DNA from 2 places in the Anoxybacillus suryakundensis genome. Region 1 is predicted to be linked to the other one. Evidence: a T-box and tRNA genes for the amino acid it is inferred to sense, from the RefSeq annotation. Region 1 holds a T-box; the other holds one or more tRNA genes.
What was found. A T-box is a leader RNA that pairs with one kind of tRNA and senses whether it is charged. The one in region 1 lies ahead of pheS (phenylalanine--tRNA ligase subunit alpha), so its partner is inferred to be a tRNA-Phe.
Positions count from the first base shown of each region.

Region 2: it has a tRNA-Phe gene. The T-box ahead of pheS (phenylalanine--tRNA ligase subunit alpha) is inferred to sense a tRNA for this amino acid. The anticodon was not compared.

Region 1 covers NZ_LIOK01000001.1:82,217-90,003, reverse strand. Annotated here, with positions in the region: gene rplT (50S ribosomal protein L20) at 1-308, shown strand, start outside; gene ASC42_RS00425 (dUTP diphosphatase) at 370-858, shown strand; gene ASC42_RS00420 (M42 family metallopeptidase) at 914-1,999, shown strand; gene sspI (small acid-soluble spore protein SspI) at 2,022-2,231, opposite strand; gene msrA (peptide-methionine (S)-S-oxide reductase MsrA) at 2,315-2,839, shown strand; gene ASC42_RS00405 (TrmH family RNA methyltransferase) at 2,836-3,588, shown strand; T-box leader at 3,659-3,894, shown strand; gene pheS (phenylalanine--tRNA ligase subunit alpha) at 3,943-4,977, shown strand; gene pheT (phenylalanine--tRNA ligase subunit beta) at 4,993-7,407, shown strand; gene ASC42_RS00390 (hypothetical protein) at 7,612-7,787, shown strand, end outside.
Region 2 covers NZ_LIOK01000005.1:149,010-156,796, reverse strand. Annotated here, with positions in the region: gene ASC42_RS05310 (DHH family phosphoesterase) at 1-985, shown strand, start outside; gene rplI (50S ribosomal protein L9) at 982-1,431, shown strand; gene dnaB (replicative DNA helicase) at 1,508-2,872, shown strand; gene ASC42_RS05295 (adenylosuccinate synthase) at 2,988-4,274, shown strand; tRNA gene ASC42_RS05290 (tRNA-Asp) at 4,369-4,444, shown strand; tRNA gene ASC42_RS05285 (tRNA-Phe) at 4,734-4,806, shown strand; gene yycF (response regulator YycF) at 4,912-5,616, shown strand; gene walK (cell wall metabolism sensor histidine kinase WalK) at 5,621-7,435, shown strand; gene ASC42_RS05270 (YycH family regulatory protein) at 7,441-7,787, shown strand, end outside.

The DNA.
Region 1 (7,787 bases):
TTAAACTTGCAAAAGGATATTTTGGTTCGAAACATCGTTTATATAAAGTAGCAAACCAACAAGTAATGAAATCGTTAATGTACGCGTATCGCGATCGTCGTCAACGCAAACGCGACTTCCGTAAACTTTGGATTACGCGCATTAACGCAGCAGCGCGCATGAACGGTCTTTCTTACAGCCGTTTAATGCACGGATTAAAGCTTGCAGGAATCGAAGTAAACCGCAAAATGCTTGCTGATTTAGCAGTAAACGATGCTGAAGCATTCGCACAACTTGCAAACATCGCAAAAGAAAACTTAAACAAGTAATAAAAGAAATGACCATTCTCCCTTGAGGGGATGGTCATTTTTTATAAGAGGGGGAGAAAAAATGAATTTGCGAACATTATTTTCTATGCAACGACAATTAGATGAGCGAATCGAGACAGAGCGTGGATTGCGCGGCGAACGTTTAGTCGAGCGTAAACTGTTAGCCCTTCTTGTCGAAGTAGGGGAGCTAGCAAATGAAACGCGTTGTTTTAAATTTTGGAGCTCAAAACCGAAAGCGGCAGATGAAACGATTTTAGAAGAATATGTAGACGGTCTTCATTTTATTTTATCGCTTGGACTAGATCTTTCTTTTGATAAGCATATCGAATGGCCGAACGTGCAAGAAAGCGAACGGCTTGTTGAGCAGTTTTTACACGTATTTGAAGCGATTCATACGTTTCGGATGAAGTTAGACGCAGAGGCATATAACGAATTAGTATACGTGTACGCCAAGCTCGGTCATGCGCTACAGTTTACTGCTGAACAAATCGAACGAGCGTATGTCGCAAAAAACGAAGTAAATCATGAGCGACAAAGTCACAATTATTAACAACTGTCAAAATGTTTAGTATAATGAATAGCGTACATAGAGAGGAGTGACATACGTGAAGAAATTAGATGAAACGTTAACGATGTTGAAAGCGTTAACGGATGCGAAAGGTGTTCCAGGGAACGAACGAGAAGTGCGCGAAGTAATGAAGTCGTACATCGCTCCGTATGCTGATGAAGTGACAACGGATCGTCTTGGTAGCTTAATTGCGAAAAAAGTAGGAAAAGCAAATGGGCCGAAAGTCATGATTGCTGGCCATTTAGATGAAGTAGGTTTTATGGTGACGCAAATCGATGAAAAAGGCTTCATTCGCTTCCAACCGCTCGGAGGCTGGTGGGGGCAAGTCATGCTTGCTCAGCGAGTGACAATCGTAACGAAAAAAGGTGATATTACAGGCGTCATCGGTTCAAAACCGCCACATATTTTACCTGCTGAAGCAAGAAGAAAGCCGGTAGAAATCAAGGATATGTTTATCGACATCGGGGCTTCGAGCCGTGATGAAGCGATCGAATGGGGTGTACGTCCGGGTGATGCGATCGTTCCGTATTTTGAATTTACCGTGATGAACAATGAAAAAATGTTGCTTGCAAAAGCATGGGATAACCGCATCGGTTGCGCAGTTGCTATTGATGTGTTGAAACAATTAAAAGATGTTGAGCATCCAAACGTCGTATACGGTGTTGGAACCGTACAAGAAGAAGTAGGCTTGCGCGGGGCTCGAACATCCGCTTTTGCGATTGAACCAGATATTGCGTTTGCGGTAGATGTCGGCATCGCTGGTGACACACCAGGTGTATCCGAAAAAGATGCCATGGGGAAACTCGGCGGCGGGCCGCATATTGTTTTATACGATGCAACACTTGTTTCTCATAAAGGATTGCGTGAATTTGTCATTAGCGTAGCAGAAGAAATGAACATTCCATACCGTTTTGACGCGATGCCAGGCGGTGGAACAGACGCAGGAGCGATCCATATAACAATGCGTGGTGTCCCAGCATTAACGATCTCTATCCCAACGCGCTACATTCACTCCCATGCGGCACTTCTTCACCGCGACGACTATGAACAAACCGTTAAACTATTAGTCGAAGTCATTAAGCGTCTTGATGAAGATAAAGTGAAAGAAATTACGTTTGATTAAAAAATAGCCTTCAACGCGAAGGCTATTTTTTTACGGCTTCTTCTAATGTGGCAAGCATCGATTGTTTTTGTTCCTCTGTTGCGTGATTCCATAGTGCTTCGAATAAGACACCAAGACCAGGTAAATATTTTTCTTCACCTTGTTGAATCGCATCGACGATCGTATGTTCAAGCTGGTCTTTTGAGCTGTTTGCGACGTTTGCCATGACGGCACCGCGTAAATTAAAGTCCATTTGATTCACTCCATTCTTTATGTATTGCGTACGTAGTTTTTGCTATAATGATAACTACTATTCATCAAAGAGGAGAGAGGAAAATGGAAAAAGCAACATTTGCGGGCGGATGTTTTTGGTGCATGGTCACTCCGTTTGAAGAACTTGACGGCATTTATGGCATCGTTTCTGGATACACAGGCGGTCATGTGGAACATCCGACATACGAACAAGTGAAAACAGGAACGACAGGACATTACGAAGCGGTACAAATTACGTTTGATCCAGATGTGTTTCCGTACGAAAAATTGTTGGAGTTGTATTGGTGTCAAATTGATCCGACGGATGATGGTGGGCAATTTCATGACCGTGGTCCGCAATATCGAACAGCGATTTTTTATCATAACGAAAAACAAAAAATATTAGCGGAACAATCGAAAAAGCAATTAGAAGAAAGCGGACGTTTTTCCAAACCGATCGTGACAGAAATTTTACCAGCGACAACGTTTTATCCGGCAGAAGACTATCATCAAAATTACCATAAAAAAAATCCGAAACATTATAAAGAAGACCGCGCTGCCTCAGGCCGCGATGAATTTATTGCGAAACATTGGGGGAACAACGAGTGAAACGAATTGAATCGCCGAAAAATGAGCGAGTGAAGCAATGGAAAAAGCTTTTAACGAAAAAAGGACGCGACAAAACCGATCTGTTTCTCATTGAAGGATTTCATTTAGTAGAAGAGGCGGTCAAAAGTGGCGTTCATATCGAAGAACTGATTGTTGCGGAGCATGCGGTCATCCCAGCAAGCTGGGACATTGCCGATATTCCGATGACGATTGTGACCGACGATGTGATCAAAGCGATTAGCGATACAGAAACACCGCAAGGCATCGCAGCGGTATGTAAACAACTGCATTGGAACATTGATGATATACAAACGGCATTGTTCATTGATGCCGTACAAGATCCGGGGAATGTAGGGACGATCATTCGCACGGCAGATGCCGCTGGAATAGACGCTGTTGTTGTCGGAGAAGGAAGCGCAGATATATACAATGCAAAAGTGATTCGTGCTACGCAAGGTTCGTTGTTTCATTTCCCTGTTATAAAAGGAGATATTGGGCAATGGATCGCCCGCTTTCAAAACAAGCATATCCCTATTTATGGAACATCGCTTCAAAATGGGGTAGACTACCGTTCTGTATCTCCTTCTTCATCGTTTGCATTAATTGTTGGAAATGAAGGAAGCGGAGTAAACGATAAGTGGCTGCAACAGACGACAACAAACTTATATGTGCCGATTTACGGGAAGGCAGAATCGTTAAACGTAGCCGTTGCAACAGGAATTTTGCTTTACCATTTGCAGAAAAAATAAACATATGTTTGTATCATCACCTTGCACCTTATTGTCTATTTGCTTATAATAAATGAAGAATTTCATCATACAAAAAACGATGATCGAGAAGAGTAGCTTGCCGATCGCCATTCAGGGAGAAAACGCCATAGACTGCGAGCGTTTTTATGGTTGAAGCAAGTGAATTCACCTCGGGAGTTGGCGCTTGGACCATTTTGCGCATGCAAAATGTAAAGGCGTTCCGGTGTAGACCGTTATCTGAATGGAGTGAGCTATGCTTATTGTATAGCTAACAAGGGTGGTACCGCGAGTGCACTCGTCCCTTACTTAAGGGGCGAGTTTTTTATTTTTATACATAATAAGGGAGGGTATTTCATGAAAGAGCGGTTACAACAGCTTCAACAAGAAGCACTTGAAAAAATTGAACAGGCAAACGATTTAAAAGCGCTCAATGATGTGCGTGTGGCATATCTCGGCAAAAAAGGACCAATTACGGAAGTGCTGCGCGGGATGGGGGCGCTGTCGCCTGAAGAACGTCCAATTATGGGAGCGCTTGTCAACGACGTGCGTGAAGCGATTCAACGAGCGTTAGAAGCAAAGCAAGCAAAGCTCGAACAAGAAGAAGTTGAGAAAAAACTAGTGGCGGAGGCAATTGATGTCACACTTCCAGGGCGCCCGATTAGACGCGGCAACCATCATCCGTTAACGCGTGTCATTGAAGAAATTGAAGATTTATTTATTGGCATGGGCTATACGATTGCTGAAGGTCCAGAAGTAGAACAAGATTATTACAACTTTGAAGCGCTCAATTTGCCAAAAGGTCATCCGGCGCGTGATATGCAAGATTCATTTTATATAACAGAGGAAATTTTATTGCGCACGCATACGTCACCAGTGCAAGCAAGAACGATGGAAAAACATCAAGGGCGCGGTCCTGTAAAAATCATTTGCCCAGGAAAAGTGTATCGCCGCGACAACGATGACGCAACACATTCCCATCAATTTACACAAATTGAAGGGCTTGTTGTAGACGAAAACATTCGCATGAGCGATTTAAAAGGAACGTTACGTGAATTTGCGCGCAAAATGTTTGGTGAAGATCGCGACATTCGCTTCCGCCCAAGCTTTTTCCCATTTACAGAACCGTCTGTTGAAGTCGACGTTTCATGTTTTAATTGCGGCGGGCACGGCTGCAACGTATGTAAAGGAACAGGTTGGATTGAAATTTTAGGGGCAGGGATGGTTCATCCGAACGTGCTCGAAATGGCAGGATTTGATTCGAAAAAATATACCGGCTTTGCGTTCGGTATGGGTCCGGAGCGCATTGCGATGTTGAAGTACGGCATTGACGACATCCGTCATTTTTATCAAAACGATGTTCGTTTCTTGCAACAATTTAATCGGGTGTAAAGGGAGGTTGGAACGATGTTTGTTTCATATAAATGGCTACAGGAATACGTTGATTTAGCAGGCATTACCGCAAAAGAATTAGCCGATCGCATCACGAAAGCAGGCATTGAAGTAGAAAGCGTCGAGGTGCGCAATAAAGGAATACAAGGTGTCGTCATCGGACATGTACTTGAGCGTGAACAACATCCGAACGCCGATAAATTAAGTAAATGTTTCGTCGATATTGGTGAAGGAGAGCCGGTGCAAATTATTTGCGGGGCGCCGAACGTCGCAAAAGGACAAAAGGTTGCCGTTGCTAAAGTTGGTGCCGTATTGCCTGGCAACTTTAAAATTAAACGCGCAAAACTGCGCGGGGAAGAATCGAACGGCATGATTTGTTCGTTACAAGAACTTGGCGTCGAGTCAAAATTAGTACCGAAAGAATACGCCGATGGCATTTTCGTTTTCCCAAGCGATGCACCAGTCGGAGCTGATGCGTTAGAACTACTTTACTTAGATGACGAAGTGTTAGAACTTAGCTTAACGCCAAACCGTGCCGATTGTTTAAGCATGATTGGCGTCGCTTATGAAGTGGCAGCGATTTTAGGAAGAAGTGTAAAACTCTCAACCATCGAGCTACAGGAAAACGATGAAAACGTTCATAACTATATTTCTGTACGTGTCGATGCACCAGAAGACAATCCGCTATATGCGGGGCGCATCGTGAAACATGTGAAAATCGGTCCGTCGCCGCTTTGGATGCAAGCGCGCTTAATGGCGGCCGGCATTCGACCGCACAACAATGTCGTTGATATTACGAACTACATTTTACTTGAATACGGTCAGCCGCTTCATGCGTTTGACTACGACCGGCTCGGTTCAAAAGAAATCGTCGTTCGCCGCGCAAAAGCCGGTGAAACGATCGTGACGCTTGATGATGTAGAGCGCACGCTGACAGAAGAGCATCTCGTCATTACAAACGGGAAAGAGCCTGTCGCTTTAGCTGGTGTGATGGGCGGTGCGAACTCGGAAGTATGTGATGAAACAATAAACGTATTTATTGAAGCGGCATATTTTAACGGGGCGACGATTCGCCAAGCGGTCAAAGATCACGGATTGCGCAGCGAGTCGAGCACACGGTTTGAAAAAGGAATTGATCCTGCGCGCACGAAAGAAGCGCTTGATCGTGCAGCGGCATTGATGGCGGAATATGCTGGCGGGGAAATCGTTGGTGGTGTTGTCGAAGTCAACACGCTAACAAAAAAAGAAGTCGTCGTTACGATTACGTTAGATCGTATCAATCGCGTGCTTGGCACAACAATTACGAAAGAAGAAGTCGCAGGCATTTTGACGAACTTGCAATTTACATTTACAGAACATGACGGTACGTTTACGATTACTGTTCCGTCACGTCGTGCAGATATTACAATTGAAGAAGACATCATCGAAGAAGTGGCGCGTTTATATGGATACGACCATTTACCAGCAACATTACCGATCGGCGAGGCAAAGCCAGGAAAACTCACACCATATCAAGCAAAGCGCCGCCACGTGCGCCGTTATTTAGAAGATGCGGGCTTGTTCCAAGCGATTACGTACTCGCTCACAAACGAAGCAAAAGCGACGATGTTTGCGCTTGAAACGGCGGAACCGATCCATCTCGCTCTTCCAATGAGTGAAGAACGCAGCGTCTTGCGGCAAAGTTTAGTGCCGCACTTGCTAGAGGCGGCAAGCTACAACCGCGCTCGCCAAGTCGAAAACGTCGCGCTATATGAAATCGGCTCGGTATACTTAGCTAACGGCGAACATGAACTGCCGAACGAAAAAGAACGTCTCGCAGGCGTTCTGACAGGCGTATGGCATGCCCATTTATGGCAAGGAGAGAAAAAAGCAGTTGATTTTTATGTCGTAAAAGGCATTGTAGATGGCTTGTTTGCGTTGCTAGGATTAGAGAGCCGCATCGAATACAAGCAAGCAAAACGCGAGTACCTTCATCCAGGACGTACAGCCGATATGTTGCTAGACGGCAAAACAATTGGCTTTATCGGTCAGCTACATCCGATCGTGCAAAAGCAATTTGATTTGAAAGAAACGTATGTATTTGAGCTAGACCTTGAAGCTTTATTAAAAGCGGAAGTAGATGATATTCGCTATACAGCGATTCCACGCTTCCCATCGATTACGCGCGACATTGCCCTTGTCGTTGATGAGCATATCGTAGCAGGTGACCTCGAGCGAGCAATTATTGAAGCAGGCGGAGAGCTATTAAAAGAAGTAACGATTTTCGACGTTTACAAAGGCGACCGCCTCCCAGAAGGAAAAAAATCGATCGCCTTCTCGCTTCGTTACTACGACCCAGAGCGGACATTAACAGATGAAGAAGTAACAAACGTTCACGAACAAGTGATCAAAGCGGTCGAACAACAATTCGGCGCCACATTGCGCGGGTAAAACGAAACCCCTATCTGATGCACGGGCATTGGATGGGGGTTTTTATGTCCTTGGCGGATCGGTGGGGGCGTTTTTTTGTCTAGTCCGCCAAAATTGGCGGGCACACCGTCAAAAAATGGCGGGGTTCGACAGCAAGTTGGCGGTGAATAATGGAAAAAAGTGAAGTATAATCAAACTATCAAAACGAAAGGAGGAATTTTTAAAATGATTCGTCAATTTGTAAGCATAGCAGTAACGGTAATACTTGTTGGAGGAATTTTATTTGGCATAGGAAAAGATTCATTAGCAAATTCCAATCAAAAGGGGATAAAAGAATCGGGGACGGTTACTCCTCAATCGATTGCATCAAAGACAAAGACAACAACAATCCAAGTTGGACA
Region 2 (7,787 bases), on a different contig from region 1:
AAAAGAGCTCATTTTAGAAAGTGAGCAAGTGTTTATTATGGGGCATAAATATCCCGATATGGATGCTATCGGTTCAGCTATCGGTATTTTAAAAGTGGCTCAAATAAATCAAAAAGAAGCGTTTATTGTAATTGATACAAACCGTATTGACTCTGGTGTACAGCGATTGATTGAGGAAGTGAAAAAACAGACGGAATTGTGGTCGCGATTTATTTCTCCTGAGCAAGCATTAGAGTTGGCGACAGAAGATACGTTACTTGTTGTCGTAGATACGCATAAACCTTCGCTCGTTATTGAAGAAAGGTTATTGTTGCGATTAGATCGAGTTGTAGTGATCGATCATCATCGTCGCGGAGAAGAGTTTATTCAAGACCCGATTCTCGTTTATATGGAGCCATATGCATCATCTACGTCAGAACTAGTGACGGAATTGTTAGAATATCAACCAAAGCGTTTGAAGTTGTCTATGCTTGAGGCGACAGCTTTATTAGCTGGTATTGTTGTTGATACGAAAAGTTTCACATTACGCACAGGGTCAAGAACGTTTGATGCCGCTTCATATTTACGTGCCCAAGGAGCAGATACGACGCTTGTCCAAAAACTGTTAAAAGAAAATATTGAGCATTACATCAAACGTGCTAAAATAATTGAGAACGCTATCATTGATGAACATGGTTTCGCAATTGCAAAAGGAAGTGCTAATGAAACATATGATCCTGTATTAATTGCTCAAGCAGCGGATACGCTACTGTCTTTACATGGTGTTGTTGCGTCGTTTGTCATTTCAAAACGAAATGATCAAACGATTGGAATTAGCGCCCGGTCATTAGGAGATGTAAACGTGCAGTTAATTATGGAAAAGCTTGATGGTGGCGGTCATTTAACGAATGCGGCCACTCAGCTTGCTAATGTAACAATTGACGAAGCAGAAAAACGATTGAAGGCAGCAATTCGAGAATATATTGAGGGAGGTACAAAAACATGAAAGTCATTTTCTTAAAAGATGTGAAAGGAAAAGGGAAAAAGGGAGAAGTAAAAAACGTTGCTGATGGTTATGCGCAAAACTTTTTATTTAAACAAGGACTTGCTATTGAAGCAACACCAGCCAACTTGAAAGCATTAGAAGCGCAAAAAAATAAACAAAAGAAAGAAGCTGAAGAAGAACTAGCTCGTGCAAAGCAATTAAAGGAAAAAATTGATACGTTGACAGTTGAATTATTTGCAAAAGCTGGTGAAGGAGGTCGTTTATTCGGCTCGATTACAAGCAAGCAAATTGCAGAGGCACTTCAGCAACAACATGACATTAAGATTGACAAACGTAAAATTGAACTAGATGATGCGATTCGAGCGCTTGGCTATACAAACGTACCGATCAAGCTTCATCCAGAAGTAACTGCGACATTAAAAGTACATGTACAAGAACAAAAGTAATGAAATGTGATTTTATGCCGGATGTTTTCCGTGCATATAATCACATTTTTCTTATGAGAAAGGATGGTGATCGTACATGAACGACGTATTTGCTGATCGACTCCCCCCACAAAATATTGAAGCTGAACAAGCTGTACTCGGGGCGATTTTATTAGAGCCATCCGCGCTCACAACCGCTTCAGAAATATTAATTCCCGAAGATTTTTATCGAGCAGCCCATCAAAAAATTTTCCGAACGATGTTACAACTATCTGATCGTGGTGAGCCCGTTGATCTCGTGACGGTTACATCGGAATTGGCAGATGCAAACGCGCTCGAAGAAATAGGGGGCGTTTCGTATTTAACGGAGCTTGCAAATGCCGTTCCAACAGCGGCCAATGTGCATTATTACGCAAAAATTGTAGAAGAAAAATCTATTTTGCGCCGTTTAATTCGTACGGCTACATCCATTGCTCAAGACGGCTATACGCGTGAAGATGAAGTAGAAGATGTGTTAAATGAAGCTGAGCGAAAAATTTTAGAAGTATCTCAACGGAAAAATACGAGCGGATTCCAAAATATAAAAGATGTGCTTGTTCAAGCATACGACAACATCGAAATGCTCCATAATCGGAAAGGTGAAATTACCGGGATTCCAACAGGGTTTATTGAACTTGATCGGATGACAGCAGGATTTCAACGAAGTGATTTTATTATTGTTGCCGCTCGTCCGTCTGTTGGAAAAACAGCATTTGCATTAAATATTGCTCAAAATGTAGCGACGCGCACGGGTGAGAATGTGGCAATTTTTAGCTTGGAAATGGGAGCGCAACAACTCGTCATGCGTATGCTTTGCGCAGAAGGGAACATTAACGCTCAAAGCTTACGAACCGGTAAACTGACGCCAGAAGATTGGGGAAAGTTAACGATGGCGATGGGAAGTCTGTCAAATGCCGGTATTTTTATTGACGATACACCGAACATTCGTGTTAGTGAAATTCGTGCCAAATGTCGTCGCCTAAAACAAGAACAAGGACTTGGTATGATATTAATCGATTACTTGCAGCTCATTCAAGGAAGTGGACGCAATCGTGAAAATCGTCAACAAGAAGTATCAGAAATTTCCCGCTCGCTAAAAGCGTTAGCTCGTGAATTAGATGTCCCTGTCATTGCTTTATCCCAGCTTTCACGTAGTGTCGAGCAACGTCAAGATAAACGTCCGATGATGTCTGACTTACGCGAATCGGGGAGTATTGAACAAGACGCGGATATTGTTGCTTTTTTATATCGTGATGATTATTACGATAAAGAATCAGAAAACAAAAACATCATTGAAATTATTATTGCAAAACAACGGAACGGCCCTGTTGGTACAGTACAACTTGCTTTCGTAAAAGAGTATAACAAGTTTGTCAACTTAGAGCGCCGCTTCGATGATGCAAACGTTCCGCCGGGAGCGTAATTTATACGAATAAAAATAAAGAGTAAACACATAAATGTTCGGTTTTTTATTGATTTTTCATAGTTGATTTGGTACACTTACTATGTTTGGAATTGATGAAGCGGAGGTGCTCGCTATGTCTTCAGTTGTTGTTGTTGGAACACAATGGGGCGATGAGGGAAAAGGAAAAATTACAGATTTTTTATCACAACATGCAGAAGTCATTGCACGATATCAAGGTGGAAATAACGCCGGACATACGATTGTATTTAACGGCGAAAAGTATAAATTACATTTAATCCCTTCTGGCATTTTTTATAAAGATAAAATTTGTGTCATTGGAAATGGGATGGTTGTCGATCCGAAAGCGCTCGTACAAGAATTAGCATATTTACACGAGCGTGGCGTAAGTACGGAAAATTTACGCATTAGCAATCGCGCACATGTAATTTTGCCTTATCACTTAAAGCTTGATGAAGTAGAAGAAGAAAGAAAAGGGGCGAATAAAATCGGAACGACGAAAAAAGGAATTGGCCCTGCTTATATGGACAAAGCAGCGCGTGTCGGTATCCGAATCGCAGATTTGCTTGATCGTGAAGTATTTGAAGAAAAATTAGCTCGCAATCTAGCAGAGAAAAACATGCTTTTTGAAAAAGTGTACGGTGTAGAAGGATTTAAGTTAGAACACATTCTTGATGAATATTACGAGTATGGACAGCAAATCGCAAAGTACGTTTGTGACACATCTGTTGTATTAAATGATGCGCTTGACGAAGGACGCCGTGTTTTATTTGAAGGTGCCCAAGGCGTCATGTTAGATATCGACCAAGGTACGTATCCGTTTGTTACATCGTCAAATCCTGTTGCTGGCGGGGTTACGATTGGGGCTGGTGTTGGTCCGACAAAAATTAAACATGTTGTTGGGGTAGCTAAAGCATATACAACACGTGTCGGTGATGGTCCATTTCCAACGGAGTTAAACAATGAAATTGGTGATCGTATTCGCGAAGTAGGGCGTGAATACGGAACGACAACGGGACGTCCACGCCGTGTTGGTTGGTTTGATAGCGTTGTTGTTCGTCATGCACGTCGCGTTAGTGGTATTACAGATTTATCATTAAACTCGATTGACGTGTTAACAGGTATTGAAACGTTAAAAATTTGTGTTGCTTACCGTTACAAAGGACAAATCATCGAGGAGTTCCCTGCGAACTTAAAAGTGTTGGCGGAATGTGAGCCGGTGTATGAAGAATTGCCGGGATGGACGGAAGATATTACAGGTGTCAAAAGTTTAGATGAGCTTCCAACGAACGCACGCCGTTACGTCGAGCGCATTTCGCAATTAACAGGTATTCCGCTTTCTATTTTCTCGGTTGGACCAGACCGTTCTCAAACAAATGTTGTCCGCAATGTGTATGCATAAAAAATACGTCGATGAGCAAATCATCGACGTATTTTTAAAAAACTATTGTTTTATTGTTACTTATATAGTAAAATAATAAATGTCTTTTGGATGCGGTTCCGTGGTGTAGGGGTTAACATGCCTGCCTGTCACGCAGGAGATCGCGGGTTCGAATCCCGTCGGAACCGCCATTTTTATTGAAATAGCAATGCGATAAAAATTGGGAAGTTAGTTATACATATGGCTCGGTAGCTACAAGTCAAGGCGTCAGTGTCGAGCTACGAGTTGTCCCGACGCATCACCCTTCTTTGAATAAACAAGTAGAGGAAGGGACACAGTCGGTAGAGCACGAGTGAATAAGTTTCTTTGAGAAGCTACAGCGTACCGCTCGAGTCACATCTTGAGTAAACAAGCTGAGAGCGGGACGAAGGACGTTTATGTTTCGAACAAATGAATGGTAGTAAATTGGTTATTTTATATGGCTCGGTAGCTCAGTCGGTAGAGCAAAGGACTGAAAATCCTTGTGTCGGCGGTTCGATTCCGTCCCGAGCCACTTGTATGTAAGCATAGATACGTATATGTGTCTATGCTTTTTTTGTTTTATAATGGTGACATGGTACACTATATGTAAATATGCCTGTTGGGGGAGTGAATATACATGGAGAAAAAAATTTTAGTTGTTGATGATGAAAAACCGATTGCTGATATTTTACAGTTTAATTTAAGAAAAGAAGGATACGACGTACATTGTGCATATGACGGTGTGGAAGCACTGCAAAAAGTGGAAGACATTCAACCCGATTTAATTTTATTAGATATTATGCTACCTCAAAAAGATGGAATGGAAGTATGTCGAGAAATTCGTAAAAAATATGATATGCCCATAATTATGCTAACAGCAAAAGACTCCGAAATTGATAAAGTTCTCGGGCTAGAACTTGGCGCAGACGATTACGTTACGAAACCATTTAGCACACGTGAACTGCTAGCGCGTGTCAAAGCTAATTTACGGCGTCACCAACAAAGACAAGAACAAGATGTAAAAGAAATGAGTGAAATAAAAATAGGCTCGCTCACCATTCATCCAGATGCTTATACTGTATCGAAACGAGGAGAGCAGATTGAGCTAACACATCGGGAATTTGAACTTCTTCACTATTTAGCAAAGCATATTGGACAAGTGATGACGCGTGAACACTTACTGCAAACGGTATGGGGATACGACTATTTTGGTGATGTGCGCACCGTTGATGTAACTGTGCGACGTTTGCGTGAAAAAATCGAAGATAACCCTTCGCACCCGACATGGATTGTGACAAGACGTGGGGTAGGATATTATTTGCGAAATCCGGAACAGGAGTAACCACATGAGGAAGGTAAGTATATTTCAATCGATTCACGTGAAATTTGCCTTGATTTACATTTTGCTTATTTTAATTGCGATGCAAATTATCGGGGCTTATTTCGTGCGCCAATTGGAAGCGCAACTTGTTGAAACTTTTAAAAACTCATTAAATGAGCGCGTTATTTTACTTGCTTATAATATTGAACAAGAAATGAACAAAGAACGTGATAAAAAAAGCCCTACACTCGAAGAAGAAATTCGGACTATTTTACAAGATTTTGTTTCACAAGATATTTCTGAAGTGCGCGTCATTGATCATAAAAGTAAAGTATTAGGAACATCGAACCCATATAATCAAAATATTGTAGGAAAGCGGACGACAGATTTACTAATTAAACGAACATTAGTTGCGGGCGAAATGACAGAAAAAATGCTTGTTGATCCAAAAACAGGTCATCGTATGTATATTTCTTCTACGCCTATTAAGGTGAAAAATGAAATTAAAGGGGCAATTTATGTCATTGCTTCGATGGAAAATGTTTTTGCGCAAATGAGGCAAATTAATAATATTTTAGCGACAGGAACAGGCATTGCTTTAGCCATTACTGCATTGTTAGGCATTTTGTTGGCACAGACCATCACACGCCCGATTTCAGATATGCGTAAACAAGCATTGGCAATGGCGAAAGGGAATTTTTCCCGAAAAGTAAAAGTATATGGATACGATGAAATTGGACAGCTTGCGCTTAGCTTTAACAACTTAACGAAAAAATTGCAAGAAGCGCAAGCAACGACAGAAGGAGAGCGTCGTAAATTAGAATCGGTATTGACGCACATGACAGATGGTGTGATTGCAACAGATAGAAAAGGACGAATCATTTTAATTAACGATGCTGCGCTAAATATCTTAAATGTTTCACGTGAAACAGTGCTTTCTGCACCGATTGTGACGGTATTAGGGCTAGATGAACAATATACGTTCGAAACGTTAATTGAAGAACGTGAAACATTAATTTTAGATTTTAGTACAGACGAGGAAATGTACATTTTACGTGCCTCTTTATCTGTGATTCAAAAAGAAAAGGGATTTGTGAACGGATTAATTGTTGTGTTGCATGACATTACGGAACACGAAAAAATTGATCGTGATCGTCGAGAGTTTGTAGCGAATGTTTCGCATGAATTGCGAACGCCCCTAACAACGATGCGCAGTTATTTAGAGGCGCTTGCAGATGGAGCATGGAGAGATGAGGAGATTGCGCCGAGGTTTATTGAGGTGACGCAAAATGAGACAGAACGAATGATTCGTCTTGTCAATGACTTGTTGCAGCTTTCTAAGCTCGACAGTAAAGACTATAAATTGAAAAAAACACGCGTCCATTTTATCCCGTATTTCCATAAAGTCATTGATCGATTTGAATTAACAAAAAAAGAGAATGTTTCGTTTGTTCGAGACTTTCCAGATGAGAAAATAGTTGTGTATATGGATGAAGACAAAATTACCCAAGTGCTCGATAACATTATTTCTAACGCGTTAAAATACTCTCCACAAGGAGGGAAAATTACGTTTCGGGTAAGGAAAAAAACAGACTATATTGAAGTGAGTGTAAAAGATGAGGGTGTCGGCATTCCAAAATCGGATTTATCTAAAATTTTTGAGCGTTTTTATCGTGTCGATAAGGCGCGCTCACGTAAACTTGGTGGAACAGGACTAGGTCTTGCCATTGCAAAAGAAGTTGTCGTCGCACATGGCGGACGTATTTGGGCCGAAAGCCAAGAAAGAAAAGGGACAACCATTTACTTTACTTTGCCGATTGAACAACAGAAAAAAGGATGAAAACAATGAAATACGAAACGATCAAGTCCATTGTGTTGACGATTCTTGTATGTACGAGCGTTTTTTTAACGTGGAGTTTATGGACATATCAGCCAAAATATGACTTTATTGAAAACGCAAAATACATTCAAAACGTCCCTGTCAGCAATGTTGCCGTTGATTATAGTACAGTCATTCAGCCGCGCTATATTTTTATTCATAAAAATGAACAACATTATGGAATGACACATCACTCGGACATTTATAAATTTATGAAGGAGATGAAAAATTGGACGTTCGATCATTTCGAAAATATATCGAGTACAATTAAAAAAGAACAATTTCTTTCATTTATACACGGGAAAGGAAAAAT